4 regions of the Arthrobacter vasquezii genome follow, and region 2 is predicted to be linked to each of the others. Evidence: riboswitches for the same ligand, from Rfam matches in the RefSeq annotation. Region 2 holds a riboswitch; each other region holds the start of a gene.

Region 1 (7,103 bases), on a different contig from region 2:
AAATGAAGGCGCCGATCGAGAACGGAATACCGACGATGTAGGCGAGCGCGACCCCGGGCAGCACCGCATGGGAAACGGCATCACCCATCAGGGACCAGCCCATCAGGATGAGCCAGCAGGATAGAACCGAGGCGACTACGGCAGCCGCCAGCGTCACCAACAGAGCGCGGGTCAGGAAGCCGTATTGCAGCGGTTCAAGGAGGAATATGACGGGATCCATCTAGGCACCTGCCCGGGTAGGCGCCACCGCTGAGTCAAGAGTGTCCGCAGGCCCGAACGCGCGCGCGAGGTTGGCATGGGTGAGCACGTCATCGGGGGTTCCTTCGGCAAGGATCCGTTGGTGCAGGAGGATTGCGCGGTCGCACAGGCGGGGCAGGCCGGCGAGGTCATGGGTGGACACCAGCACAGTCCGGCCTTCATTCTTCAGTTCGCGGAGGAGCTCCACAATGGTGGCCTCGCTGCCCTTGTCTACGCCTGCGAATGGTTCATCGAGGAGAAGGAGCTGGGCGTCCTGGGCGATTCCGCGGGCAACGAAGGCGCGCTTCTTCTGTCCGCCGGAGAGTTCCCCGATCTGCCGGTGGCGAAGCTCTGACAACCCGACCCGTTCCAGCGCCTCCGTCACCGCGGCACGGTCAGTCCGTGAGGGATGCCGCAGCAAACCCATGTGAGCGTACCGCCCCATCATGACGACGTCGGCGACGGAGACAGGGAAGTCCCAATCCACGTCCTCAGCCTGCGGAACATAGGCCACGAGCTTGCCTTTGCGGGCTGCCGTGGACGTTCGGCCGAAGAGCGAGAGCGTTCCCTGCTGCGCCGTCACCAACCCCATGAGGCACTTGAAGAGGGTCGATTTTCCTGAGCCGTTCACCCCGATCAGTCCGCAGATCTGGGCGCGGTTGATGGTGAAGCTCACGCTGTGGAGCGCAGTCACGTCTCCATAGTTGACGCCCAAACCTTCGACGGCGATGGCCGGCTGTTCGCTGGCTGTCAGGGTCATCGGGTCAGTCCTGCAATGATGAGGTCGATGTCGTGTTGGAGCAGGTCGAGGAACGTGGGGACCGGCCCGTTCTCCTCCGACAGCGAATCCACATAGAGCGGACCGGCCAATTCAGCGCCGGTGCTTCGTGCAACCTGCTGCTGCGCGGACGGATTGACGGTGGACTCGCAGAAGACTGTGGGCACGTTGTGCTCCTGAACAAAGGAGATGACGTCGCTGATCTGCCGGGGGGTTCCCTCGGTGTCGGAATTGACAGGCCAGATGAAGGCTTCTTTGATTCCGGCGTCCCGCGCGAGGTAGGAGAACGCACCCTCACACGTGACCAGAGCCGGCGTTGCCTCACCAGTGCTGAACGCATTCTGCAGAGCGGTCAGCATGCCCTGGAGTTCCCGCTTCAAGCCGGCGCCGTTGGCTTGGTAGTCTCCGGAATGTGCGGGATCAAGCTCTGACAGTGCCGTAACAATGTTGTCTACGTACGTTTGCGCCGCCTTCGGGGACATCCAGGCATGGGGGTTGGGCAGTCCCTGGTAATCGCCGGAACGGATGTCAACGGGTTCCACGCCTTCGGAAAGCACCACATGCGGCGCATCGATGGACAGGACGAAACGTTCGAACCAGCGCTCCAGGCCCAGGCCGTTGTCAAGGACGAGATCCGCGTCCTGCGCCTTGACGAGGTCTGAGGGAGTGGGGTCGTAGCCGTGGATTTCGGTTCCGAACTTGGTGATCGATTCAACCCGGATATGCTCACCTGCCACCGAGCGTGTGAGGTCCGCGAGAACGGAAAAGGTGGTCAGTACAACAGGCCGCGGGTCCTTGTGTGAACTGGTCCGCTCCACAAGTGGGGTGCCACAGCCTGCAAGCACCAACGTTGTCAGGATGAGGAGAACCTGAATCCGAAGTTTCGGCATACCGAAAATATAGCCCGATCACGCTGCTGCCGCCACTGCTCCTGTGCAGCCGGAGCCACGGCACTCGACAGGAGAGCAATCGACAGGGCATGGTGGGCCTAACGGTATGTTGCCGGCAGGGCACGGCGGGACCACTATCAGGAGGTCGGGTTATGAGCGAAGAACCACAACACGAGGAAGTGCCGCGCGAGCACTCTGAACAGCCGGCAGAGGGGGATCGCGCTCAGAATCCCGCCGACACAGGCACTCACTCACAGGACCCGGCTGAGGGTGCAGATTCCGGGCCGGAAACGAACGGGACGGACGCTGAGGGCTAAAGCCGGCCGGCCCGCCAGCAGTAGGTAAGGTACGGCAGCTCGAGGACTGCGTCCGGCTGGTGCCCCAAGTGATCGTGCAGGTACCACGACAGATTGTTTTCCACCTTGGTGCGCACACCGGCTGATGCGTTCTGGTAGTAGGTGCGGGAGCGCGCAAGTTCCACGATGTCCGAGACCGGAAGAACCTGCGTCCATGGAATGACCCTTGACTCCGGCTCCGAAAAGCGCGGACCAAGCATAGGGCGGTAGCTCGGCCGGAAAACGTCTCCGGCATGCATGATGCGGGAGAGTCGGTGTACCCAGGCAACGCTGACGTCCAGCTGATTCCAGACGAGCGCGAATCTTCCCCCCGGCGCCAACACACGTGCGGCCTCCTGGCTTGCCGCAGCAGGATCACACCAGTGCCAGGCCTGGGCGATTGTGAGTACATCAGCGCTCGCCGTTGCGAGTCCCGATGCCTCGGCAGTTCCCTGCACTCTGGCTACGCGCGGGAGTTGTTGTCCGAGGACTGCAAGCATGTCCAGGGATGGGTCAACAGCTGTCACCTCCGGGCAGCGGCGGATGAGCTCCCGGGTGAACTTGCCGGTGCCGGCGCCAACGTCTGCTGCGCGCAACGCTCCGGCGGGTATGAGCCAGTCCACGCTGTCTTGGGGGTAGCCCGGACGCACGCGCTCGTAGCGGTCACTTTCCTGCAGATAGCCCCGCGCCAATTCACGACGGCGGTGCTCGGCGAGGCGCGGACCTCCAACACCCATGTTGGGAACTCCTCGCATGACGGGTACGGAACCCGTCAATTAAAGCACCCGGTTGAAGGCGGCGTCGCGCCGAGGAAGTGCGGTCGCAGCGCTCAGTCGGTTGTGCAGGGCGCGGCGCCGGCAGTTCCCGGCGTGGGCGGAGCCCAGTCAGGGAAAGGGCGGGTCTCGACCGCGGGCACCCAGCGCCCGGCGTCGACCGCATAGTCAGTCCCCAGTCCATCCCGAAGAAGCGAGCGCAAACCGGTCAACAGCCTGTCGACGTCGTCCTGCCGTGATCCGAGCCCGAAACTCGCTCGTAGCGAACCTGACGGCAGGCCCAGCCGCTTCAGCAGCGGATGAGCGCAAAACTTCCCGTCCCGCAGTCCAACCCCGTGTTCTGCGGACAGATATGCGGCGACCAGCCCGGCGTCGTAACCGTGGACAGAGAAGTTCACTACGCCGATCGCATCGGTGCTGTCAGCGAAGATGCGGTGAACTGCTATGCCGGGAAGGTTGGAGAGCCCTTCCACGAGGGCATCCCGCAGCTCTGATTCATGCGCAAGCCAGGCCGGTTCATCCAACCCAGCGATGGCCTCTGTTGCCTTCGCCAGCGCGGCTGCACCGAGCACATTCGGTGACCCGCCCTCATGGCGCGCGGAACCGGTTGCCCAGGACACCGAGTCCACTTTCACAGTCTTCACTGCGCCGCCTCCGGCGAGGTGGGGCCTTCCGGAATCGAGCCAGTCGCCTCTACCGACCAGGACGCCCGCGCCGAAAGGCGCATACAGTTTGTGGCCCGAGAAGGCCGCGTAGTCGATACCGTCGCGGAGCAGATCCAGCCGCCGGTGGGGAGCGAGCTGAGCCGCGTCGACGACGATCCGCGCGCCGTGCGCATGAGCCGCCGCTGCGAACCGGACGATGGGCAGAACTTCTCCGGTGACATTCGACGCACCGGTTACAGCAAGCAGGCTGATTCCTCCGGATGCCAATTCCTCTTCCACAGCGGCGAGCGTTTCCTCGATGGTTCCCGCGGCGACCAGCCCGCGATGGGGAAGCTGCAGCCAGGGCAGCAGATTGGCATGGTGTTCCACGTCGAGGTAGAGGACCTCACCGTCCTCCGGCAGGCATCCAGCCAGGAGGTTCAGCGAATCGGTGGTGTTGCGGGTGAAGATGACCGCATCATCTTCCCGGCCGCCGACGAAGTTCCGCACAGTCCTTCGTGCATTCTCGTAGAGCGAGGTGGAGATTTGCGATGCGTACCCGGCGCCCCGGTGCACACTCGCATAGTAGGGAAGCACGCTCTGCACATAGTCATTGACCTGCTGCAGCGCCGGCGTTGAAGCGGCATAGTCCAGGTTGACGTAACGGACGGCAGTGCCGTCCACCAGCGGCGCCTGCAGCTCAGCGCCCATCACGGACGCCAGCGGTGCAGCGGAGAGTTCGTTCTCAAGAAGTGCGTTGCTCACAGGAGGTACCCCACGTAGGTTCAGGGGACCTGCTTCACCAGGCCCCGCGCTTGCCGAACCACGTTCTGGCCCGGCCAGGTCGTCACCCGGGGCACCCCGCCGCGGAAGGAGGGTTGCCGGCCAGCAAACCGGGGTTTAACGCTGGCACTCGTGACCTAGGAATCCAGACTAAAGCAGGCCGGGAATATCCGGTCCTTGTGTTACGTGTTGGTGTTAAGCGACCACGTCAGACGCCGGTACCTTCCTGAAGCAGATCGTCCAGCGAGGGGTTCAGCCGCTTCAGGACATCATTGTGAAGTGTGCTGTTGGTTGCCAGCGCGTTGCCTCCGAAGGGTCCGTCGGAGCCTTCGAGTGACGTGAAGCGACCGCCGGCTTCCGTGACGATGGGTACCAGCGCGGCCATGTCATACAGGTTCAGCTCAGGTTCGCAGGCGATGTCCACAGCGCCTTCGGCGACAAGGCAGTAGGACCAGAAGTCACCGTAGGCGCGTGTACGCCACACGGATTCGGTGAGCGATACGAATTCGTCAAAGTTGCCGCGCTCTTTCCAGCCGGACAGGTTCGAGTAGGAGAGCGAGGCGTCTTCCAGCCGGGATACGCTCGAAACCCGGAGCCGGCTGGCTGCCGCGAGAGACTTACCCATGAACGCACCGGTGCCCGTTGCAGCCCACCAACGCTTTCCGAGCGCGGGGGCGCTCACAACACCGACGACAGGCCGGCCCTCGTCCACCAATGCAATGAGGGTAGCCCATACCGGTACGCCCCGGACGAAGTTCTTGGTTCCGTCAATAGGATCGATGATCCAGCGCCGCGAGCCGGCGCCGCTGCTGCCGTACTCCTCACCGAGTACGGCATCGCGCGGACGCGCACGCGAGAGTTGCCCGCGGATAGCCTCTTCCGCCGATTTGTCCGCATCCGTGACCGGGGTGAAGTCCGGCTTGGTTTCGACCGCCAGATCCAGCGCCTTGAACCGGGACATGGTCTGGTCGTCTACGGAGTCGGCCATTACATGGGCAAGGCGGAGGTCATCGTTGTAGCTCTGGAGGTTCATACTTTCAACCTATATGGTCAGGGTGCACAGATGCGGGAGGTCCCGATGCGGACGCGCTCAGCGCTGGGCTACGATCGGTTCACGCACGCACAGGAACGGGTGTCATTGAACGGTGTGCTGTTAAACGCAAGAAAGGGGACACCGGCCGAAGCCGATGTCCCCTTTCTTGAAGCGCTAGATCTTGAAGCGCTGAAACTTAGAGAACGGAGACTTAGAGAACGGAGATGTTCTCAGCCTGGGGGCCCTTGGGGCCCTGGGTGGTCTCGAAGCTGACCTTCTGGTTCTCCTCAAGCGAGCGGAAGCCGCCGGAGTTGATTGCGGAGAAGTGAGCGAAAACGTCAGCGCCGCCGTCGTCAGGAGCGATGAATCCAAAGCCCTTTTCAGCGTTGAACCACTTGACTGTACCTGTTGCCATTTTTTTATTCCTTGAGTGTGAGGATCCCCCCGTACTTCGGGGTTCCTGTCGCGGTGTTCATTTCGCCTGCAAAAAAAGCTTTCGAACTCCGGAGAGAAATCAAGGCTTAACATTCGTGCGCAACACAACAACTCCGTTCAGTCTAGCAGGCAATCGGCGCCGTAGTCACATCACTCACTGCATCCCCAGCTCCTTGGCACCCTGGGAAGGTTCGACGCCCGCCCCGAGAAGCCGGCGCAGCGAAGACAGGCGCACCGGACCGGATTCGCCGGCAGCGCCCGACGCGACCCAGCCGTCCAGTCCGCAGTTGACGGCGGCGGCATCGTGGCGGCAGCCCCGCTCGCAGTCCTCGGTGCCGGGTGCAAGATCCGGGAAGGCGGCGAGGATGCGGTCGGCCTCGACATGGGCAAGGCCGAAGGAACGAATGCCCGGAGTGTCGATAATCCACGTACCGGGTGCTGAGTCTGCAGCTTTGAGGGCATAAGCCGATGAGGAGGTATGGCGCCCCCGCCCGGTGACCGCGTTCACTCCGCCCGTCGCCCGATTGGCTCCGGTGAGCGCGTTCACCAGCGTCGACTTGCCCACGCCGGAGTGACCGAGCAGTACGCTCACTTTGCCGTCCAAAAGCTCCTTCAACTGCTCGACGGCGCCGGGCGCGAGGAGCGCTGAGGCGCCGGTAGCGGATGTGGTTTCCACTGCGTCCGGTGTGGACGCAGTCTGGCTGGTGATGATGAGCAGGTCAAGATGTTCGTAATTCGCCAGCAGATCCGACGGATCCTTCAGGTCTGCTTTGGTGACACAGAGGAGGGGCTGAATACCGGCGTCGTAGGCGGCCACCAGCGCGCGGTCGATGAACCCCGTGCGCGGCTCCGGATTCGCGGCCGCAACCACGATCACCAGCTGGTCGGCGTTGGCAACCACAGCGCGTTCCACGGGATCGGTGTCATCCGCGCTGCGGCGAAGCAGCGTGCGTCTTTCCTGAATCCGGACCAGGCGGGCGAGAGTGTCCGGTTCACCGCTCACATCTCCCACCAGCGCCACCAGATCTCCGGCGACGACGGGGGACCGCCTGAGTTCCCGTGCCCGGGCGGCAATGACAACCCGCTCTGCGTTGGTGTCCTCATCCACAACCGCGGTATAGCGTCCGCGGTCCACCGTGATGATTCGTCCGGTCACTGCATCTTCATGAGCCGGACGGTCCTTCGTGCGTGGCCG
Region 2 (7,103 bases):
CGTTATTGATGTTCTGGTGATGTGGCTGTTCTTCGCCGCCGCTGCACGTTCCTTCAGCCGGTTCACCAGCGGCCCGCGCGGGCAACGCGTCCTCAACCGCACGTTCGGCACCCTGTTCGTGGCCGTGGGTGCGCTGCTGGCATTCGCCTGACGTATGGGTCACAAGTCCGCGAACGCCGTCGCTCCGCTCATCATTGCCGTGGACGGCCGGTCCGGAGCGGGTAAAACCACCCTCGCCGTGGAACTTGTTGCACTGCTGCGCGAACACCACACCGTCAGCCTGTTCCACCTCGAGGACATCTACCCCGGTTGGGACGGCCTGGCCGACGGCATGGAGCGGTACGTCCGCACGGTGCTCACCCCGCTGGCTTCCGGACTGCCCGCCCGGTGGACGGCGTGGGACTGGACAACGAACAACGACGGTGCCACCCATCTCACCCAACCCGCTGACATTGTGGTGGTCGAGGGCGTGGGTGCGGCCTGCGCAGCTGCCCGGGAACTGCTCGACGTGGTGGTGTGGATACACGCTGACGACAATCTCCGCCGGACCAGTGCACTCGTCCGGGACGGCAATACGTATGCGCCGTTCTGGCAGCGTTGGTCCGAACAGGAAGAGCGGTGGCTCGCAACCGACCGGCCCGCGCCCCACGCTGACCTGCTGGTCCAGGGCCATCGCGGCAACGCCGTTCCGGACCAGCTTCGTCGTGCCTTGGCCGGACTGCCGCAGTGTGAATCGCTCATGTCCATGGAGCGTGCCGCACGGCGGGGTCTTACGCTACAGGTTGAGAGCGTCGCAGGGTGTCCGGACGCCGCAGGCGTTTTCTCCACCCTGTATGGCGGAGCTGAGGCCGCTGCCTGGCTGGACAGCTCCGCGGCCCAGGACCCGCAGGGCCGCAGCCGCTTCTCCATCCTGGCTGACGACGGCGGCCGGTTCGGGCAGGTTGCGCAGCACACCTCCGGCGTCACCATGGTCAGCAGCGGCCCGGTTACTGCCCGGATTGCCGGTCCATTTTTCCGCTGGCTCGACGGCGTGTGGGGTCGCCGCGCGGTCCGGTCGCCGGAGGACTATCCGGGGCCGTTCGCACTTGGCTGGCTGGGCTACCTTGGCTACGAGCTGAAGCGTGAAACCGGTGGTTCCGCTCCTGCGCACGGTTCCAGTTCGGTTCCGGATGCTTCGCTGCTCTTCGCGGGGCGTGCCGTCGTCCTTGACCACCGGGAACAGCGCACCTACCTGCTGACCTTGAGCGACGGCTCCCGCGACGCCGACGCCGATGCGTGGCTGGAACGTGCCCGCGCCGTCATGCTTTCCGGGGGCGCTGCTCCGGCGGTGACAAGTCCGGTGGGTGCACCGCGCCCACTGAGTGCACCCCGCTTCACTGCGCGGGACACACGCGAGCCCTACCTGGAGAAAATCCGTGCGGCCAAGGCGGAAATCACGGACGGCAACTCGTATGAGGTGTGCCTGACGACGGCCCTGACCTCACGCGAGGAAACGCCCGTCGACCCATTCGGCATCTACCTCGCCCTGCGAGGCGCCAATCCTGCCCCGTTTGCGCACTACTTCACCTTCCCGGGCTTCGCCGTCGCGAGCACCTCGCCCGAACGATTCCTGCGGCTGGACTCCACCGGCGGAATGCGGGCCGAACCAATCAAAGGAACCCGGCGCCGCTCCCCGGACCCAGCCCAAGACGCCGCCCTCCAGGAGGATCTGCGCACCAGCACGAAGGACCGGGCAGAGAACATCATGATTGTGGACCTGCTCCGCAATGACCTCTCCCACCTTGCAGTCCCCGGCACCGTGACGGTGACCCGGTTGTGCGACATCGAGACCTATGCAACCGTTCACCAGATGGTGAGCACCATCGACGCCCGGCTCCGGCCCGGTTCCTCCCGTGCCGAAGCCGTTGCGGCCGCATTTCCTGCCGGCTCAATGACGGGTGCGCCGAAGATCAGCACCATGGCTATCCTGGACCGGCTCGAGGAAGCACCCCGCGGGGTCTACGCCGGCGCCGCCGGCTACTTTTCCCTCGATGGGGCGGCGGATCTCGCCGTCGTCATCCGCACTCTCGTGCTGGAGGACGACGACGGCGGCACCCGCCTCACACTCGGAGTGGGCGGCGCGATCACTGCGGATTCCGACCCCGCCGAGGAGTGGGACGAGGTCCGGACGAAGGCGTTCGGGGTGCTGTCTGCGCTTGGTTCGAGCTTCCCCAGCTGACGCTGCGATCGAGCGGTTCGCTGAGCGGGCCTTTCGTCCACTTGGCGTCTGTGGAAGCATGGGACGCCCGAGGAAAGTGCAACGAAGGAGAACGGTCATGACTAGCTCCAACGATGAAAACACGCCCAACCTGAACGACGTTCCGGAGCCCGATAACGAGTTCCTTCCCAAGCGCATCCATCAGGGCCATGCGGGGCAGCCTGAACGCCTCGATGACGATGCCCTGGCGGCCGCAACGGAGCAGGAACGGGTCGACGCCGGTCTCATCGACTACGCACCGGACCAGGTTCCGGACGCTGCCGATCCCCTCCCTGCGGAAGCTTCCGATGAAGCAGACTTTGCCCAGCGCGGGCTGAACGAGGACAACGACACGAGCTCCTGACCTGCCCGGTCACTATGCTGATCGCATGACTGTTCTGGTGTTCCTCGACCCCGCCCGTCCCGACGGCCGCATAGCTGACGCAGCACAGCCGCAGCTGATGGTTACCGACACCGGGATCACGCGGGGTGACGGCATCTTCGAAACAATGCTCGCGGTCAACGGCGCTCCCCGGAAGCTGCAGGCCCACCTCGCCCGGCTGGCGACGTCCGCCGATGCGCTGGAACTGAAGATTCCGTCGTCGGACGTGTGGGAACGCGCCATCACCACCGCGCTGGCGGCAGCCGACGACGACGGCGAACTCGTGGTCAAGCTCGTCGCCACCCGGGGCGAACCAGAGGCTGGAGCCACCGCGTGGGTCCAGGTGTCCGCCGTACCGGTCGGGTTGCGCGGCCAGCGGCTGTCGGTCCTCCTGCTTGACCGCGGCTATGACAGCACGGTTGCCCAGCGTGCTCCGTGGCTGCTGATGGGCGCGAAGACCCTTTCCTACGCGGTGAACATGGCGGCGGTCCGCTATGCGCGCTCGCACGGCGCCGACGATGTCATCTTCACCTCGTCTGACGGCAAGGTCCTCGAAGGCCCGACCTCGACAGTCCTGATTGCGCGGGTCATCGACGGCGTCAAGCACCTCATCACGCCCCAGCTTGAGAGCGGGATCCTCCCGGGCACCTCGCAGGGTGCACTGTTTGCGGCGGCGCGTGAGGCAGGTTGGGATTTGGGTTACGGACCGCTCGTGCCGGAAGACCTGTTTGCATCTGACGGCGTCTGGCTGATCTCGAGTGTGCGCCTGCTCGCCGAGGTCGAGTCCATCGACGGAAAGCCGGTGACGGTTTCACCGGAGTTGACCGCGGAGTTGAGCGGTCTCGTAGCGTCCGTTTCCTAGCCCGAGCGTTTATCCCCCAGCCCACCCGCACGTTCCCTGGCCCACTCGTCCGTCTCCTGCCCCACCCGCAAAAGTGCCGGGAATTCGCAGGATCGTGGGGACATCCCCACGAACCTGCCACGCATCGGCACTTTTGGCTCAGGCCTGCCACGCCCCGGCGCCTTTGGCCCGAGTACCACCGGCGTTACCGCACGTTACGGCCCGGCATGGCAGGCATGGCGCCGCCGGTGCTACGTTCATTCCGGAGTAACGAGTGCCAGCGCCAAGCCCTGACTTGCTGGACGGCAACCCTCTTTCACGGCGGGGTGCCTCAGGTGACTACTCGGCACAACGATCACATCCCATGATCACCAGCGTGCACAGCGTGAGGAGACACAATGGCACTGCATTCCAACCCCCATCCCCCGGCGAATTCCCGGCCCGGCAACGGCTATGCCGGCAACATCACCGCACGTGATGCGGTGGAACGCGTCAGCAAGGGCGCCGTGCTGGTGGATGTCCGCACTGTCGAGGAATGGCGGAGCGTCGGCGTTCCCGACCTCACCGACGCCGGGACCGTCCCCCTCTTCCTCGAGTGGACGCGCTCCGACGGCAGCCGTAACGTCTCCTTCCTCAACCAGCTGAACGGGCTCAAGGGCCGCGAACTGCTTTTCCTGTGCCGTTCCGGCGTCCGTTCTGTGGCAGCAGCACAGAATGCCACCGCCGCCGGTCACACTGCCTACAACGTGCTGCACGGATTTGAGGCCGACGGCGGCTGGCGCTCCAGCGGCCTCGCCACCACAGTGCATGCAGAAGAAGCCCCAGAGAGCACGGATACGACAGATCACGCAACGACCACAGGACAGACCGCGATCACAGAACGGACCGGCGCTGCCCGGTCGGCAACGGACCGTGGCGACGCCCGTGAATGAGCACACGCCAGTAAGTGAGCCCGCGCCGTCGTCGTTCTCTCCGGCGGCCAGCCGTGAGCCCATCGCGGGGAACGGCGGCTACCCCCGAATCCAACGCCCGGATGACGACGGCGCTGCCTGGTCACCCGATACCCTCGCGGTACGCGGGGGGCTGGCACGGTCCAACTTCGAGGAGACGTCCGAGGCGCTCTTCCTGAACTCGGGCTTTGTGTATTCCTCTGCTGCGGCGGCGGAGGCAGCCTTCACCGGGGACGTCGACCGCTTTGTATACTCCCGGTACGGCAACCCGACTGTCGCCATGTTCCAGGAGCGGCTTCGCCTGCTCGAGGGTGCGGAGGCGTGCTTCGCCACAGCCAGCGGCATGTCTGCCGTCTTCACCGCGCTCGGTGCCCTCCTGGCCTCGGGCGACCGCGTTGTTGCCTCCCGCAGCCTCTTCGGCTCGTGCTTCGTCATCCTCAACGAGATTCTGCCGCGCTGGGGTGTGGAGACTGTCTTCGTGGACGGCTGGGACCTCGGCCAGTGGCAGGAAGCACTGAGCATTCCCACCACGGCGGTCTTCTTTGAGTCGCCGTCCAATCCGATGCAGGAGATCGTCGATATCCGGGCGGTCGTTGAGCTCGGCCACGCGGCCGGTGCGCAGGTCGTCGTCGACAATGTCTTCGCCACACCGCTGCTGCAGCGGTGTACGGAACTGGGTGCCGACGTCGTCGTCTATTCCGGCACCAAACACATCGACGGGCAGGGCCGGGTGCTGGGCGGCGCGATCCTCGGCCGCAGGGAGTTCATCGAGGGTCCGGTGAAGACACTCATGCGGCACACCGGGCCCGCGCTGTCGTCATTCAATGCCTGGACCCTCCTCAAGGGACTGGAAACCCTTTCCCTGCGGGTGAACCACTCCTCGTCCTCGGCGCTGACCCTCGCCCGCTGGCTTGAAGCCCAACCGGCTGTGAACTGGGTCCGTTACCCGTTGCTCGAATCGCACCCGCAGTTTGATCTCGCTGCCGCCCAGATGACAGCTGGCGGCACGGTGGTGACCTTTGAACTGGATGCACCCGAGGGAAAGGCGAAGGAGCGCGCCTTTGCGCTGCTCGATGCCCTGAAAGTCATCGATATCTCCAATAACCTGGGCGATTCAAAGACGCTGATCACCCACCCTGCTACCACCACACACCGCGCCATGGGTCCTGGAGGGCGTGCCGCAATCGGCTTGACCGACGGCGTCATCCGGCTCTCGGTGGGCCTTGAAGACGTAAGCGACCTGCAGACTGATCTGGGCAAGGCACTCACTTCCTGATGTCTGGGTAGCCTCACTCCGTAACCCAAACGATCGTCCAAGGTTTCCCCAAGAAGGCAGGAGCAATCTTGCTGCTGAGGCACACATCGAGTACGTAGTCTGGGCGGGCGTTTTCAACGCACCCCGATGCGCGTCCCACCAAAAGAAACACCTTTGGAAGGGATGTTCCCATGTCTGTCAGCAGGCGCAATTTCCTGGCGATGGGCGGCTTCGGTGCTCTGGCCGCCGCGACCCTCACCGCTCCCCTGGCCTCCATCAGCGCGAAGTCCGCGCCGGTCCTGGACGGCTCAAAGCTCAAGCCCTATCAGCTCGCGTTCACCCGTCCGCCGTTCCTGGCGCCGTACAAGACGGGAATCAACCCGTTGGACGGGAAACCGCAGAACTTCTACAACGTGACCCAGAAGGCTGCGACGGCCTCCCTTGTTCCGGGACTGAAGACACGCATCCTCGGCTACAACGGGATCTTCCCCGGTCCCACCATTTCCATCGATCAGGGCACGCATGCCGTTGTGACGATGCGGAACCAGTTGCCGAAAGCCCATCCCGACTTCGGGACTCCGATGGCAACGTCGACCCACCTGCACGGTTCAGCGTCCCTGCCGCAATACGACGGCTACGCCTCCGACACCACGCTGCCCGGGTTCCGGAAGGACTACCACTACCCCAACTTCCAACCCGCACGCACACTCTGGTATCACGACCACGGCGTCCATTACACGGCGCAGAACGCATACTCGGGCCTTGTCGCCATGTATCAGATCCACGATCCGGCTGAGCGCGCCTTACTACCGCAGGGCGAATTCGACGTACCGCTCATGGTGAGCGACATCCAGCTGCGCGCCGACGGAAACGCAAACTATGACGACCACAACCACAGTGGCCTCTGGGGTGACATCAACCTGGTCAACTCGGTCCCCTGGCCGCTCATGAAGGTCAAGCGCCGGATCTACCGCTTCCGGGTGCTGGTCTGCGGCATCTCAAGATCATTCCGGTTCAAGCTCAGCACCGGGGAGCCGCTGACAGTCGTGGCGACCGACGGCGGACTCATGCCTCGCGCGATCCCGGTGGCCCAGTACCGGCATGCCAACTCGGAACGCTATGAGGTCCTGATCGATTTCTCAAAGTACAGGGCGGGTCAGCGGATTGAGTTGCAGAACGTTTCCAACCCCAACAACATCGAGTTCGGCAATACCCGCCGGGTCATGGCCTTTGACGTCACGGACGACGCCTTCGACCGCAATGATCCGACTGCGCTGACACTTCCCACAGTCCTCGCTAACAGCAGTCCGATGCAGCTGACCCGGGCGATGGCCAAGGCCACGCGCCGGCTACGGGTTGAGCGCCAGAACGGGGAGTGGAAGATCAACGGTATGAGCTGGGCGGATGTGATCGCGAGCAACTTCCAGAAGGTCATCGCC
Region 3 (7,103 bases), on a different contig from region 2:
CATGGGTGTCAGCTTTCTATGAAGCGCTATCGCCAGCGCTGAACACCCTTACCCTCGAACGAATTCGATTTGACTCGATGTTTCCGGCGACAGTCCAGGAACCGTGTGGCTCTGGTTCAGTTTCTATATGGTGGAATTTTTATTCCGATTTCATTGTAGCCCTGATCACATGGTAACTGTCAAGCGTTACCTGGATCACATGATAGAGCTGCTTCCCTGCACCAGCCCACCACCGCGTAAATGGTGGAAGATGGGCCTATGGATGCCACCGCCGCATTGAATGAGATCGCCTTCTGGCTGGAACGGGAACTGGCTCCGAGTTTCAAGGTTCAGGCGTTCCGCAAGGCCGCAGCGGCCATTGCCGAGCTGGAGCCCGACGAACTCGCACAACGCGCCCGCGACGGCCGGCTCAAGCGGATGAAGGGCATCGGAGCGCGCTCCCATGAGGTCATCACCCAAGCGCTCAACGGTGAAGTGCCGGCCTATCTCGCCGACCTCCGCGAGCGCTCGAAAGAAGCCCTGGCCAGCGGCGGGTCGGAGCTGAGGGCCCTCCTCCGCGGTGACCTGCACAGTCACAGCGACTGGTCCGACGGCGGGAGTCCCATCCCGCTCATGGTCGACGCCGCGCGTGCGCTCAATCATGAATACCTGGCGCTCACGGACCACTCCCCCACCCTGAAGATCGCGAACGGCCTGAGCGCGGAGCGCCTCACGGAGCAACTCCAGATCGTGGACCAGATCAACAACGACGACGGCGGCAACGGCTTCCGCCTTTTGAAGGGCATCGAGGTGGACATCCTTGAAGACGGAACACTGGATCAGTCGCCGGAGATGCTCGATGAGCTGGACATCGTTGTCGCCAGTGTCCACTCCAAGCTGCGCTCCGACCGCCGCACCATGACCGCACGCATGCTGGGCGGCATTCGCGATCCCCATACCAACGTCCTTGGCCACTGCACGGGCCGTCTTGTCCAGGGTTCCCGCGGCCAGCGTCCACAGTCCGAGTTCGACGCCCGGAAGGTGTTCACCGCCTGTGCCGAGAACAACGTAGCGGTGGAAATCAATTCACGTCCCGAGCGGCAGGATCCGCCGGATGACCTGATCCAGCTGGCACTCGAAGCCGGGTGTCTCTTCAGCATCGACAGCGACGCGCACGCCCCCGGTCAGCTGGATTTCCTCCAGTACGGGGCGGAGCGCGCCGAAACAAACGGCGTGCCGGCGGACCGCATCATTACGACGTGGCCGTTGGACAAGCTGCTCGCCTGGGCGCGCTCCTGAGAGCTTCCCAAGCTCCTTAGGCGTCCAGGAATTCCTTGGCTGCCCTGAAACCGGCTTCAAGGTCCGCCAGAATGTCATCAATGTGTTCAATACCCACTGAGAGCCGCACCAGCCCGGGGTTAACGCCGGCAATGACCTGCTGCTCCGGCGATAGCTGGCTATGGGTGGTCGACGCCGGGTGGATCACCAGCGAGCGCACGTCGCCGAGGTTCGCCACATGCGAGTGCAGGTCAAGGGCATCGACGAAGCGCTTCCCGGCCTCCGCACCGCCGGCCAGGTTGAAGGAAACGATGGCGCCGATTCCCTTCGGGCCGTACGTGCGTCCGCGCTCATACCAGGGGCTTGAGGGCAGCCCGGCATAGGCAACCGACTCGACATCCTCACGCGCTTCCAGCCACTGAGCCACTTCGACAGCATTGGAGACGTGCCGCTCCATCCGCAGGCTCAGGGTCTCCAGGCCCTGGGCGATCAGGAACGCGTTGAACGGGGATACCGCCGAGCCGAGGTCACGCAGCAACTGGACTCTGGCCTTGAGGATGTAGGACAGGTTGGCCCCGAGGGCGCCGTCCGCACCCAGATCCCGTGCGTACACCAGACCGTTGTATGTCGGGTCCGGCGTATTGAAGCCCGGGAAACGGTTGGGATCCTTGCCGAAATCAAACTTTCCCGAGTCAACGATGACGCCGGCGATCGCCGTACCGTGGCCGCCCAGGTACTTGGTGGCCGAATGGACAACAATGTCCGCGCCCCACTCCAGGGGCCGGATGAGGTAAGGGGTGGCAAGGGTGTTGTCCACGATCAGCGGCACACCGGCGTCGTGAGCGGTCCGGGACACGCCCTCAATGTCGAGTACGTCCTGCCGCGGGTTGGAGACGACCTCCGCAAAGAACAGCTTGGTGTTGGGCTGCACAGCGTCCCGCCACTGGTCCAGATTGTCCGGATCCGCCACGAAGGTGACCGAAATGCCGAACTTCTTCAGCGTATGGGCCAGCAGGTTGTAGGTTCCGCCGTACAGGCTCGGACTGGCGACGACGTGATCGCCGGCCTCCGCGACATTCAGGATCGCGAAGGTCTCCGCCGCCTGACCTGAGCTGAGCAGCAGCGCGCCCAGCCCGCCTTCAAGGCTGGCGATCCGCTGCTCAACGGCATCCTGGGTGGGGTTGCCGATCCGCGTGTAGATGGGAGCGAGTTCGGCAAGGGCAAAGCGGTTGGCAGCGCTTTCGGCACTGGGAAAGACGAACGACGTGGTCTGGTAGATCGGCAGAGCACGGGCACCGGTGGCGCTGTCCGGTTCCTGACCGGCGTGGATCTGGCGGGTTTCGAAAGACCATTGGTTGGACATTCAAGGCTCCTTTGGCATGGGCCCGGCATGGTGGGAGCACCGCGGGCCGCGCTTGCCGTCCGGCTGGTGCCGGGCGGCCAGGTCTTCACCCGGAGCACCCCACCGCAGCTGGAGGGTTGCTGGCCAGCAAGCCGGGGCTTGGTGCTGGCGCTCATGACCACGGCCAGTGTAGGCACAGGAGTATCACGCCGCACGAAGATGACGTTCCATGTAATCCACCCGTTGAGTTGCAGAAGTTTTTGTCGCCTAGTTGCAGGTAAAAGTGTTTCCAGGCCGCAACTAGGCGACAAAAACGTCAGGGGAGGGTGAGGAGTGCGTACTTCTCGATTGCCTGGCGTGGTGCGTCTGCGTCTACCTCTCCCCGCTTCGCGAGGAGCTGAAGAGTGCGTACGACGACGGAGGCTGGGTCGATCTTGAAGTACCGCCTGGCTGCGGCGCGTGTGTCGGAAAAGCCGAACCCGTCCGCTCCGAGTGTGGCGAAGTCCTGCGGCAGGAACTGGCGGATTTGATCCGGAACAGCCTTCATGTAGTCGGTGACGGCCACGATCGGTCCGGGTGCGTCCCCAAGCTGCTGGGTGACGAAGGGAACGCGGGCCTCTGCATCGGGGTTGAGGAAGGCCTCCTCCTCGGCGGCGAGTGCGTCACGCCGCAGCTCCGTCCACGAAGTCACCGACCACACATCGGCCGAAACACCCCAGTGGTCTGCCAGGAGTTCCTGCGCCTCGAGCGCCCACGGGACGGCCACGCCGGAGGCGAGGATCTGCGCCTTCGGCCGGCCGCCGTCGTCGTTGCCGGGCTTCAGCCTGTACACGCCGCGCACCACGGCGTCGGCATCCAACCCGGCGGGAAGCGGCGGCTGGATGATCGGCTCGTTGTAGACGGTCAGGTAGTACATGACGTTTCGATCGTCGGAATTCGCGCCGTACATGCGCTCCAGTCCTGCACGCATGATGATGCCGAGTTCATACCCGTAGGCCGGGTCGTAGGTGATGACGGCGGGGTTGGTGGAGGCAAGGATGGGTGAGTGTCCGTCGGCGTGTTGGAGGCCTTCGCCGGTGAGGGTGGTACGGCCTGCGGTGGCGCCGATGATGAACCCGCGGGTCATCTGGTCACCGGCTGCCCAGAAGGAATCTCCCGTGCGCTGGAATCCGAACATCGAGTAGAACACGTAGATCGGAATCAGCGGCTCGCCCTGCGTGGCGTACGCCGTGCCAGCCGCGGTGAACGCAGCAACTGATCCGGCTTCATTGATGCCGGCGTGGAGGATTTGGCCTTGAATCGATTCCTTGTACGCGAGAACCAACTCCCGGTCTACCGAGAGGTAGTTCTGGCCCTTGGGGTTGTAGATCTTCGCTGTCGGGAAAAAGGCGTCCATGCCGAAGGTTCTGGACTCATCCGGAACAATGGGGACAATCCGGGACCCCAGCCCTTTCTCCCGCATGAGATCTTTCAGAAGGCGGACGAAAGCCATCGTTGTGGCGGCCTGCTGCTTCCCCGAGCCCCGGTTCGCAACCTCGTACGCCTTGTCCCCCGGCAGCTCCAGTGCCGCCGCCTCGGTACGGCGTTCAGGAACAAATCCGCCGAGGGTACGGCGCCGGTCCAGGAGGTATTTGATTTCGGGGGAGTCGGGTCCAGGGTGGTAGTAGGGCGCGTTGTAGAGGTCGGCTTCGAGTGCTTCGTCGGGGATGGGGATGCGCAGGTGGTCGCGGAAGTCCTTGAGGTCCTGAAGGGTGAGTTTCTTCATCTGGTGGGTCGCGTTACGGCCCTCGAAGTGTGAACCCAACCCGTACCCCTTGACCGTTTTGGCCAGAATCACGGTCGGTTTGCCCTTGAACTCCGTGGCGGCCTTGTACGCCGCGTACACCTTCCGGTAATCATGCCCGCCGCGCTTGAGTCCCCACACCTGCGCATCTTCCATATCCGCCACGAGGTCCTTGGTGGCCGGGGTCTTCCCGAAGAAGTGATCGCGCACAAACCCACCGGATTCTGCCTTGTAGGTCTGGTAATCCCCGTCAGCGGTCTCGTTCATGATCTTCACCAGATCCCCGGTGGTGTCTTTGGCGAGCAGGTCATCCCACTCCCGGCCCCACACCACCTTGATCACGTTCCACCCGGCACCGCGGAAGAACGCCTCGAGTTCCTGCATGATCTTCCCGTTACCACGCACTGGCCCGTCCAGGCGCTGCAGGTTGCAGTTGATCACAAAGTTCAGGTTGTCCAGATTCTCATTGGCCGCCAACTGCAACAACCCACGCGATTCGGGCTCATCCATCTCCCCATCCCCCAGGAACGCCCACACCTGCTGATCACTGGTGTCTTTCAACCCGCGGTTCTGCAGATACCGGTTGGACTGCGCCTGATAGATCGCGTTCATCGGCCCGATCCCCATCGACACCGTCGGGAACTCCCAGAACTCCGGCATCAACCTAGGGTGCGGATACGAGGACAACGCATGACCGGCCTTGGACTTCTCCTGCCGGAACCCGTCCAGATCCTCCTCGGTCAGCCGGCCCTCCAGGAACGCCCGCGCATACATCCCCGGCGACGCGTGCCCCTGAAAGAACACCTGATCCCCACCACTGGGGTGGTCCTTACCCTTGAAGAAATGATTGAACCCCACCTCATACAGGGTCGCCGCACCCGCATACGTGGAAATATGGCCGCCCACACCGATCTCCGGACGCTGCGCCCGATGCACCATCACCGCAGCATTCCACCGCATCCACGCCCGGTACTTCCGCTCGATCTCCTCATCCCCAGGGAACTCAGGCTCCTCATCGACCGGAATCGAGTTCACATAATCAGTAGTCACAACACTGGGAAGACCCACCGACCGGCCACCAGCACGCGCCAGCAAACGCCCCAAAACATCACGGGCACGATCAGAACCACGCTGATCAATCAACTGATCAAAGGACTCAATCCACTCAGCCGTCTCCTCAGGATCCGAATCCCTACCAACACCCGAACCCACAATCCCCTGATCAGCAACCATGCCAAACCCTCTTTCGCTGCGCGGAACCTGCCCGCTCGATTCACTGCCTGACCGGCATCGCACCCTTGCAATGCGGCAGATGGCCTTTGTCCCTCCGGGTCCATTCCAACCCGCGCTTTCGCAATATGGAACTATTATTCCATTACTATAGGGTGAATGCCTGCCAAGATGGGAATGCCAACCAGAAAGGGCACCGGAACGTCATGAATGAACTGCCGATTGAGTCTCCACGCATTGCCGTCATCACCGGTGCAGGCTCCGGCATCGGCAAGGCGGTGGCGCACGCATTCCTGGACGCCGGCTGGGCAGTGACCCTGGCGGGCCGCCGTCGTGAACCGCTCGAGGCAACCGCACAGGGCCGGGAATTGGCTGACGTACTTCCAACCGATATCAGCCGGCCCGACGACGTCGCCCACCTCTTCGCGCACGTACATCAACGCTGGGGCAGGCTCGATTTCCTGTTCAACAACGCGGGAACCATTGGTCCCGCGGGCGCAGTTGACGAGATCAGCCCGGAGGAATGGACGTCAACGGTGGCGATCAACCTGACGGGTTCGTTCCTGTGCGCGGCGGAAGCGTTCCGCATCATGAAGCAGCAGGACCCGCAGGGCGGGCGCATCATCAACAACGGGTCCATTGCTGCCCACTCTCCACGGCCGCGGTCGGCGGCGTACACCGCAACAAAACATGCAGTGACAGGGCTGACCAAGTCGATCGAACTGGACGGACGCGCCTACGGCATTACGTGCGGTCAGATCGACATCGGCAATACCTCCACAGGGCTTATGACCACCCTCGGCGTTGGCGAGGGCGCGCTGCAGGCGGACGGCTCCCGTCGGGTGGAACCCACGTTCCCGGTGGAAGAGGCCGCCCGCACCGTGCTGCATATGGCGCAGCTACCGCCATCAGCCAACATCGGCACAGTGGTCATGACGGCCAGCGGCATGCCCTTCATCGGCCGCGGCTAGGCGGTCATGCGCGGGGAAAGAGTGGGTAATAAAAGGAAAGCCCTCCGAGGAGACGGAGGGCTTTCAACGGTGCGGAGTTACGGTCTTCAGCTGTACCAGAACCAGTGCGGAGGACTCCACATGGGTGGAACCTGATGTCCATTGAAGGATCCGCAGACGGAGCAGGAATAACTGACACTGGCAGGAAGCAGATCCCGCCCTCCAGAGGAAACACGCGCAGGAACAAAGTCCTCGTAGATCAGGAACTCATCGGTTCCACAGGTTCCGCACCACGGCAAAGCGCTATCCCGCTCGGCCAGCTGCCCCGTTGAGGGCAACATGGTTCTTCGATGGTCCGGGTTGATAATCGTCATTGTTTGCCACCGTCCAACTGCAGTCGTTCTGAGAAGCAATAACTAAGCTCGCTTAGTTAAGGTTTAATAACGATAGCGTTTGTGCGCTAATTACGGAAGTCCTTAGTGTTTCGAAGCAACCGGATTGGCAGAATAGCGTTATGATCCGATCCCGCTCCCGCACCGCC
Region 4 (7,103 bases), on a different contig from region 2:
GCAGGCAGAACTGTTCGGTGGCGTTGCCGGCGAACCCTACGATGCCTGCTACCACGCAGAATGTGATGACCTGAGCAACGTCAGCGTTGAGTCACTGGACCAGATGAGCGATGCGATTGCTCATCTGACCCTCACCTACGCCATGAACACGACAGCGGTGAACGGCGTTGGAGACAACGTGAAGGGTAACTTCAAGCAAAAGGGCGGCTTCGAAGGCAACCCGCTGGGCGGCGGCACCGAAAGCGGCGGCGGGCTCCACCCGGAGCATGACCACGATTCCGAACTGGCCGACCGGTAGTATCCCGGGCTAGCCAAAGGCGGGTCGGGACCACTTCTTTCGGGTGGTCCCGACCCGCCTTCTCGTTGCCTGCGATCTTTTCCTGGATCAGTGTCGCAGCAGGCGCCGGTTCCAGGGCAGCGTGGTCAGGATGATGGCCCCCAGCGCGAGGATCGGTCCCGCCACGGTGGCGAAGACGACGACGGTCCCCGGTGTGGGGAGCACAAGGTCCAGTGCCAGCGAACCCAGCAGCTGGCCTGCGATCATTCCGAGGCCGGTGAGCAGCACACCCAGGGATCGCACCAGGAGGGCGCCGATACCGATGAAGATGCATCCCATCGGCCCGCCCAGGTAATACCACCACTCTTCCGGCAGCGGTTCAGGAGGGCCGGTGAGCACCAGTTTCACTAGCCAGGCGGCGAGGAGCACGACCGATCCGGCAATGAAGTTCATCAGGGTGGCGGTAATGGGTGTGCCGTACTGCACGGCGGCGGTTCCGTTCATGGCTTGTTGGAAGCTCACCAGGATGCCGGCTGCGATGGGAAGCAGGAGCGGAAGGATGAGTGCCGCCGTCGTACCTGTTCCGCCGAGGCGGGGTGAGACTGCCCAGATAACTGCCGCGACCGTCAGCGTCACGCCGATTACCCGCATGATGGTGATTATGCGCCGCCCGCCGGGTCCGATCCCGAGCCTGTCCACGGCGAGTCCGCTCAGCGTCTGGCCCATGACCGCGGCGACCGTAAAGAGCGCGACTCCAAGGACCGAGATGGTGAGCGCCTGCGAGAAAACAAACAACGCACCGATGGTCCCTGCGGCCAGGTAGATGCGGGGAAACCGCCGCTGCCGCACGGCAGGGATCAGCTGGCCGAGGCCCGCCCGTCCGCGCGGAAGCAGCAACGAGATCAGGATCATCAGCACCAATCCGGTACCGAAACTGATGAGCGCGGCTGCAAGTCCGTCGTCGAGCGTTTGCCCCAGTGCTCCGTTGATCCTGCTTTGAAGCGGAATGGCTACGCCGGAGGATATTGCCAGCGGGAGGCCGATGACGGCGGGAAGGTGGGGGGCTCGAGACACCCGTTAAACCCTAGGGCACTGACCTGTTCCGGCCGGTCACTTCCGGCGGGCAGAATGTAACCATGAGCATAAACGATGAGACCAGCGCCGCCACTGAAGTGCCTATCCGTGACTCGATGATCCGGCTGGGCCAGTTGGTCAAGCTGGCCAATCTTGCCGAGGATGGGGTGGAGGCCAAGGAACTCATCGAGAACGGCCTGGTGAAAGTCAACGGTGAGATCGAGGATCGCCGGGGACGCCAGATTCATCCCGGTGATTCCGTGACGGTGAACGGCGTTACCGTGACAGTGGTGCAGGGATAACGCAGGCATCGCGGGCTTCGGCTTCGCACACCGCAACGAGAAAGTCCGATGTTGGCGTCCAGGCCTGAAGATCCCACGTGGCCAGGCGCAAGGAGACGGAGAAGCCGGCGCCGGCGACGTCAGTGAAAAACCGGTCGAAGGTGTAGCCGCGCCCGGCGCCGAACCCGACGATCAGGCGTCCACCGCGCGCCAGGTGGCGATGCAGGCGTGCAAGAACCTGTGGCGCCGTGCCCGGAGCAAGGAAGGCGAGGACGTTTCCTGCGCAGACAATCACGTCAAAGGACTTAGCCACTCCGCGGGCCGGCAGATCCAGCTCTGTCAAGTCTCCCACCAGCCACACAGGCCCTGGGTGGGCTGCCCTCGCCGCTTCGACCAACTGGGCGTCCGCGTCAACTCCCACCACGGAATGGCCACGCAGCGCCAGTTCCCCGCCAACCCGGCCTTGCCCGCAGCCGGCGTCGAGAATACGCGCATTTCGGGGAGCCATTGCGTCGACGCACCGGGCTTCCCCGTGTAAGTCCGCACCCTCGGATATCAGCTGTTCAAAACGCTGGATGTAGGCGGCTGACCTGTTGGGGTCCGCGCGTTTTCCTGCGTCCCAGAGCGTTTCTTTCTTCACATTCGGGAGTCTAACCCGCCACCGTAACGGCGTTACCGTGACAGTGGTGTCCGGCTGACGCCGGGCACCACCATCTGCAGAAATTCCCGCACATGTCCCAGTTCCTGTGCGTTGATGCTGTGGTACATGCCCGCGTAGAGCACCTTGGTGAGCTTGGTGTGGCGGTTCAGCCAGCCGTGGGTGAACTCGATTCGATCGGCGGGAATGACCGGGTCTTCCTGATCCCGGCCCCAGAAGAACGGCACTGGCTTCGCAACAAGCGCGCTGTCGTTGAAGAACGTGCTGCCGTCGGTCGGCACAACAAACCCTGAGAGCCCGACGACGGCCGCGTAGTCTGCGGGCCGGGCACGCAGCATGGAGCTTGCCACTGCCATGCCCATCGAGAAGCCGAGCAGGGTGACGCTCGAGTGCGACTGCTTGATGGAGTCGACCCAGTCAATGACGTCCTGGACGGCGGCGGTGACCTTGTCGACCGAATAGGCGGCGTCCTGCATCAGCGGGAACCAGGTGAAACCTGCTCCCAGGGCGACGGGCGCACGTACGGATGCCACGGTGAACTCGTCGGGCAGGAAGTCGAGGATACCCATGAGGTCTTCTTCGTTGGCCATGTGTCCGTGCAGCAGCACCAGCAGCGGCGAGCCGGAGCGCTCGTCTTCGGGCTTCGACCAGACGACAGTCGGTGCGGTCGAGGCCGGGCCGGTCCCGGGCCCGGTCTCGGGGGCGGAGGCGGAGGCGGAGGAGGAGGCGGAGGAGGGCGCAGCAGAACCGTCAGTCGAGGAAAAATTCGTCATAGCTCCATAGTGGCATGTTGAACTGTGCCGGCTGCGTGCTGCGGCAGGCTGCGACTCAGCCCGCGCGCAACCGTAGCGCTGAGGCGCTCTCCTTGACATCGCCGTCGTCGGTGTTGCTATAGAACGCTGCTGCCAGCGCGGGCTCAAGCTGCGCAATCTCGGTGAGGAAGGCATCGTGGCCGATGGGAGATTCAATGGTGTGGACGGCAACGTTCCCGGGCAATGCGGACGCCAGTTCAACGGACTGGCGAGGCCAGTAGAGGCGATCCGAATCCACCGCCGCGACGAAGAACTCTGCCGAGGCAGCTGCGAGTGCAGTGCTGAGGCTCCCCCGGTCACGGGCAACGTCGTGGCTCATGAGCGCTTCAGTGAGGATGACGTAGCTGTTGGCGTCAAACCGCCGGACCAGCTTTTCCGCCTGATGGTCCAGGTAGCTCTCCACCTGGTAGCGGCCGCGCCCGCCCGGCACCGACGACCCAAAAGGCTCTTCCATACCCTGCGCTGCCCGACCGAACCGGTGTACGAGTTCCGCCTCCGAACGGTAGGTGATGTGCGCGATGCGCCGGGCAAGGCCCAACCCATCCTCGGGACCGGCGCTTCCGTAGTAGTCGCCGCCGGTGAACCGCGGGTCGAGGCGAATGGCCTGCACCTGGGCCTGCGCGAAGGCGATCTGCTCCGCGGTGCTCGCTGCTCCGCACGCGATGACGGCGCACCGTTGCACCCGCCCGGGATAGGTGACAGCCCACTCAAGAGCCCTCGCGCCTCCCATTGACCCACCCAGCACGGAGTGCCAGGAGGAGATGCCCAGCAGGTCTGCGAGCAGTGCCTCGGCACGCACGGAATCGCGGATGGTGACGAAGGGGAAACGCGAACCCCACGGCTTGCCCTCCGGATCAAGCGACGCCGGCCCCGTGGATCCGTAACAGCCGCCCAGCATATTGATGGACACCACGAAGTAGCGGTTCGTGTCGATGGTTCTGCCCGGACCCACCAACCCGTCCCACCAGCCATCCTCGGAGGACTCGCCCCGCGCTACATGTGAGCTGCCGGTGAGTGCGTGCTCGATCAGCACCGCATTGGAGGCATCGGCATTGAGCGTGCCCCAGGTCTCGTAGGCGAGGACGACATCGGGCAAATGGCCGCCTGTTTCCAGCGCCAACGGGCCAATCCGGAACCGTTGCACGACGACGCCGTCAACCAGCCCCGCTTCCGGCTGCGGAACCGCTGTGGTGATGCCTGTCAAAACCCTGCCGCCTCACTGAATCGCGCTTGCTCCTGCACTGCATGCAGGGCCTGGTCTTCACCCGGGGCACCCCGCCGCGAGGGAGGGTTGCCGGACAGCAAGCCGGGGCTGATGGCGGGTGGAACCTGCCGCACTGTCACTCGTTACCTCGTATTAGGAAACCTGACCAGCGCGGGTGAGGGCAACTTGTGTGACTCGCCGTGAAATGAAGCCGGCTGGCGTAGTAGCCGTGAAAGGCGCGCGTGCGGCAGAGGATGCTTGAGTGGGGCCGTTCGGCGTCTATGGGAAAACGGTCGGCCCCACTCAAGGGGGACACCCAGTGGGCGTCCCTGGCAGGAAACTCCGGCGGTCTCGGAACCGGGCTCCCTGTGTGAAGCAACTATCCGGCTCTGACCTTGGGTTTTGCTTGGAACATCGTCGCCCGCGGTGTGACTTAGGTAACCCTTAGTCGAGGCCTCCATCACAAAGTGCCAAAATGGGGCCATGCGCCTGGATCATGTGTCTTATGCCTGCGAACCTGACGGACTGACTGCTACTGCGGAACGGATTTCCGACGCCCTCGGAGTTGAATTCGTGAAGGGTGGAATCCACCCGCGGTTTGGCACCCGCAACATGATTTTTCCGTTGGTCAACGGCCAGTACCTCGAGGTAGTCGAGGTCCTTGACCACCCAGCCTCGGACAAGGCTCCATTTGGCCAGGCGGTGCGGGCACGGTCCGAGGCCGGCGGCGGCTGGATGGGCTGGTGCGTAGCCGTTGATGACCTCGCCCCGTTCGAGGACCGCCTTGGCCGCAGCGCCGTCCCCGGTAACCGCAAATTCCCGGACGGGCAGGAGCTGACCTGGCAGCAGATCGGCATCAAGGGCCTCATCGCTGACCCTCAGGTCCCCTACATGATCCGCTGGGATGAAGGCACGGAGTCCCTCCACCCATCCCAGGCGCGCACCGCGTCCGTGCGCCTCAGCGCGCTCACCATCGCCGGGTCGGCAGAGCGCGTCACAGAGTGGCTCGGAACGCCCGTCACCCACCCGTTGGACGACGTCGACGTCGAGTGGATCGCCCCCAACGGCACGCCCGGCATCATGTCGGTAGCGTTCGAAACCCCGAAGGGTGCGGTCCGGATCTAATTGGTTCTTTCGGACGCTGGTTCCCCAGGCCGCGTGGCCGGGGGTTAGCTTCCGATGCCGATAGCCGGGCCGAAGAGCGCGAAGCCGACAAAGCCTGCAATGTCCAGCAGCGCATGCGCTATCACCAGGGGCATCACCCGCTTGGTGCGCGTGTAGGCGTAGCCGAAGATCAGCCCCATGATCACGTTCCCGATGAACGGGCCGATCCCCTGGTACAGGTGATAGCTCCCTCGCAGGAGCGCCGAAGTCACAATAATCACCGGGACTGACCAGCCCAGTTCCCGGAGCCGCTCAAAGAGGTAGCCCACCACAATGACCTCTTCGAGCACCGCGTGACGGATCGCCGAGAGCACCAGCACAGGCAGCGTCCACCAGTAGGTGTCGAGCGCCGTCGGGATGATCGCAGTGGTAAGCCCCAGTGCCCGGCCCGCGGCGTACACCCCGAGCGTTCCCACCCCGATCACCGCGGCCAGCCCCACTCCCAGACCGAAGTCGACCTTCGGTTTGCTGAAGGTGAAGCCAATCCGGCGGAAGGCCGACTTCCCCGGCTGGGTGAGCAGGAACAGCACAAGCACCACGGGAACCAGCGCAAAGAAGATTCCCAGCAGCTGGTAGGTGAGATCGAAGTACTGCCGGTTGTCCAGAACCGGATTGAGCCTGGTGGTCTGCGCAGCCAGCGGCGCACGGGTCAGCTTGTCGATCAACTCCACCACCGCGTAAACCCCGGCCTGGCCGAGGGACAGACCAAGGACAATCAGGATTTCCGCTTTGATCCTCTTCCGGCGGGCGGTCGGGGATAACGACGACGGCTGGCTGGTTTTGGCGGTTGGCATGCCTTCATGGTGCCGTACGCTTCGGTGCTTGCCAAAGCGTACAAAAACGGTTCCCCGGGAAGTTTTTGTCGCCTATCTGCTGTTCTGAGCGTCGTGAAACAGCAACTAGGCGACAAAAACTCAACGGAGGCGCTGCCCGGCGCGCCACACCGCATGGGTCAGCTGCATCCCCGGACGGTAAGCCAGGTGGGTTGCGGACGGTGCGTCCAGCAGTTGCAGGTCCGCGCGGTGTCCGACAGCGAGCGACCCAACGGCCAGCCGGCCGCCGTCGTCGGTTGTTTGTTCGCGGTGGAGGGCAAGCGCACCGCCGTAGGTTGCCGCGCGGACAGCTTCGGCAACCGTCAGTCCCATCTGCAGCACGGCCGTAGCTACGCAGAACGCCATGGACGAGGTGTAGGACGTCCCCGGATTGCAGTTGGAGGCAAGCGCGACGGGTACTCCGGCATCCAGCAGCTGCCGGGCGGGCGCGAGGGGTTGGCGGGTGGACAGATCGCACGCGGGCAGGCAGGTTGCCACCGTCCCCCGGCTGTCCGGATCACCCTCCCAGCCGGACCAGGAACCTGCGAGGGCGTCGATGTCCGACAGCTCCAAATGGTTCACGTGGTCGACGCTGGCCGCTGCCTCCTCCACAGCGAGCCGCACGCCCTCCCCCGGGCCGAGCTGGTTCCCGTGCACCCGAAGTCCCAGACCCGCGTCCCGGCATGCGCGAAGCACTTCACGGCTCTGGTCCGGTGTGAACGCGCCCGTTTCGCAAAATACGTCAGCCCACTGCACGTAGGGCCGGACGGCGCTGAGCATGGGTCCGGTGACGGTCTGAACGTAGTCGTCCGCTTTCCACC

Evidence for each region. A riboswitch is a leader RNA that binds a small molecule or an ion and turns the genes downstream of it on or off. The one in region 2 is predicted to bind S-adenosylmethionine.
Region 1: it holds a riboswitch for S-adenosylmethionine, as region 2 does, so the genes downstream of both, P4U43_RS05940 (aminotransferase class V-fold PLP-dependent enzyme) here and P4U43_RS02935 (rhodanese-like domain-containing protein) in region 2, are expected to answer to the same signal.
Region 3: it holds a riboswitch for S-adenosylmethionine, as region 2 does, so the genes downstream of both, P4U43_RS04105 (bifunctional o-acetylhomoserine/o-acetylserine sulfhydrylase) here and P4U43_RS02935 (rhodanese-like domain-containing protein) in region 2, are expected to answer to the same signal.
Region 4: it holds a riboswitch for S-adenosylmethionine, as region 2 does, so the genes downstream of both, metX (homoserine O-acetyltransferase MetX) here and P4U43_RS02935 (rhodanese-like domain-containing protein) in region 2, are expected to answer to the same signal.

Annotation. Positions count from the first base shown of each region.
Region 1 covers NZ_JAROKN010000009.1:37,990-45,092, reverse strand. Annotated here, with positions in the region: gene P4U43_RS05965 (metal ABC transporter permease) at 1-220, opposite strand, end outside; gene P4U43_RS05960 (metal ABC transporter ATP-binding protein) at 221-997, opposite strand; gene P4U43_RS05955 (metal ABC transporter substrate-binding protein) at 994-1,905, opposite strand; gene P4U43_RS05950 (hypothetical protein) at 2,058-2,222, shown strand; gene P4U43_RS05945 (class I SAM-dependent methyltransferase) at 2,219-2,977, opposite strand; gene P4U43_RS05940 (aminotransferase class V-fold PLP-dependent enzyme) at 3,070-4,368, opposite strand; SAM riboswitch class IV at 4,464-4,578, opposite strand; gene hisN (histidinol-phosphatase) at 4,649-5,473, opposite strand; gene P4U43_RS05930 (cold-shock protein) at 5,685-5,888, opposite strand; gene rsgA (ribosome small subunit-dependent GTPase A) at 6,063-7,103, opposite strand, start outside.
Region 2 covers NZ_JAROKN010000004.1:20,969-28,071, forward strand. Annotated here, with positions in the region: gene P4U43_RS02915 (LysE family transporter) at 1-151, shown strand, start outside; gene pabB (aminodeoxychorismate synthase component I) at 155-2,218, shown strand; gene P4U43_RS02925 (hypothetical protein) at 2,316-2,600, shown strand; gene P4U43_RS02930 (aminodeoxychorismate lyase) at 2,626-3,480, shown strand; SAM riboswitch class IV at 3,726-3,851, shown strand; gene P4U43_RS02935 (rhodanese-like domain-containing protein) at 3,858-4,391, shown strand; gene P4U43_RS02940 (O-succinylhomoserine sulfhydrylase) at 4,480-5,685, shown strand; gene P4U43_RS02945 (multicopper oxidase family protein) at 5,856-7,103, shown strand, end outside.
Region 3 covers NZ_JAROKN010000005.1:113,211-120,313, forward strand. Annotated here, with positions in the region: gene uraD (2-oxo-4-hydroxy-4-carboxy-5-ureidoimidazoline decarboxylase) at 1-3, opposite strand, end outside; gene P4U43_RS04100 (PHP domain-containing protein) at 259-1,278, shown strand; gene P4U43_RS04105 (bifunctional o-acetylhomoserine/o-acetylserine sulfhydrylase) at 1,295-2,620, opposite strand; SAM riboswitch class IV at 2,664-2,779, opposite strand; gene aceE (pyruvate dehydrogenase (acetyl-transferring), homodimeric type) at 2,916-5,615, opposite strand; gene P4U43_RS04115 (SDR family oxidoreductase) at 5,819-6,583, shown strand; gene P4U43_RS04120 (helix-turn-helix domain-containing protein) at 7,077-7,103, shown strand, end outside.
Region 4 covers NZ_JAROKN010000065.1:720-7,822, reverse strand. Annotated here, with positions in the region: gene P4U43_RS15650 (M28 family peptidase) at 1-298, shown strand, start outside; gene P4U43_RS15645 (DMT family transporter) at 386-1,351, opposite strand; gene P4U43_RS15640 (RNA-binding S4 domain-containing protein) at 1,414-1,653, shown strand; gene P4U43_RS15635 (class I SAM-dependent methyltransferase) at 1,628-2,272, opposite strand; gene P4U43_RS15630 (alpha/beta hydrolase) at 2,305-3,063, opposite strand; gene metX (homoserine O-acetyltransferase MetX) at 3,119-4,306, opposite strand; SAM riboswitch class IV at 4,324-4,454, opposite strand; gene P4U43_RS15620 (VOC family protein) at 4,790-5,431, shown strand; gene P4U43_RS15615 (CPBP family intramembrane glutamic endopeptidase) at 5,476-6,264, opposite strand; gene hutI (imidazolonepropionase) at 6,385-7,103, opposite strand, start outside.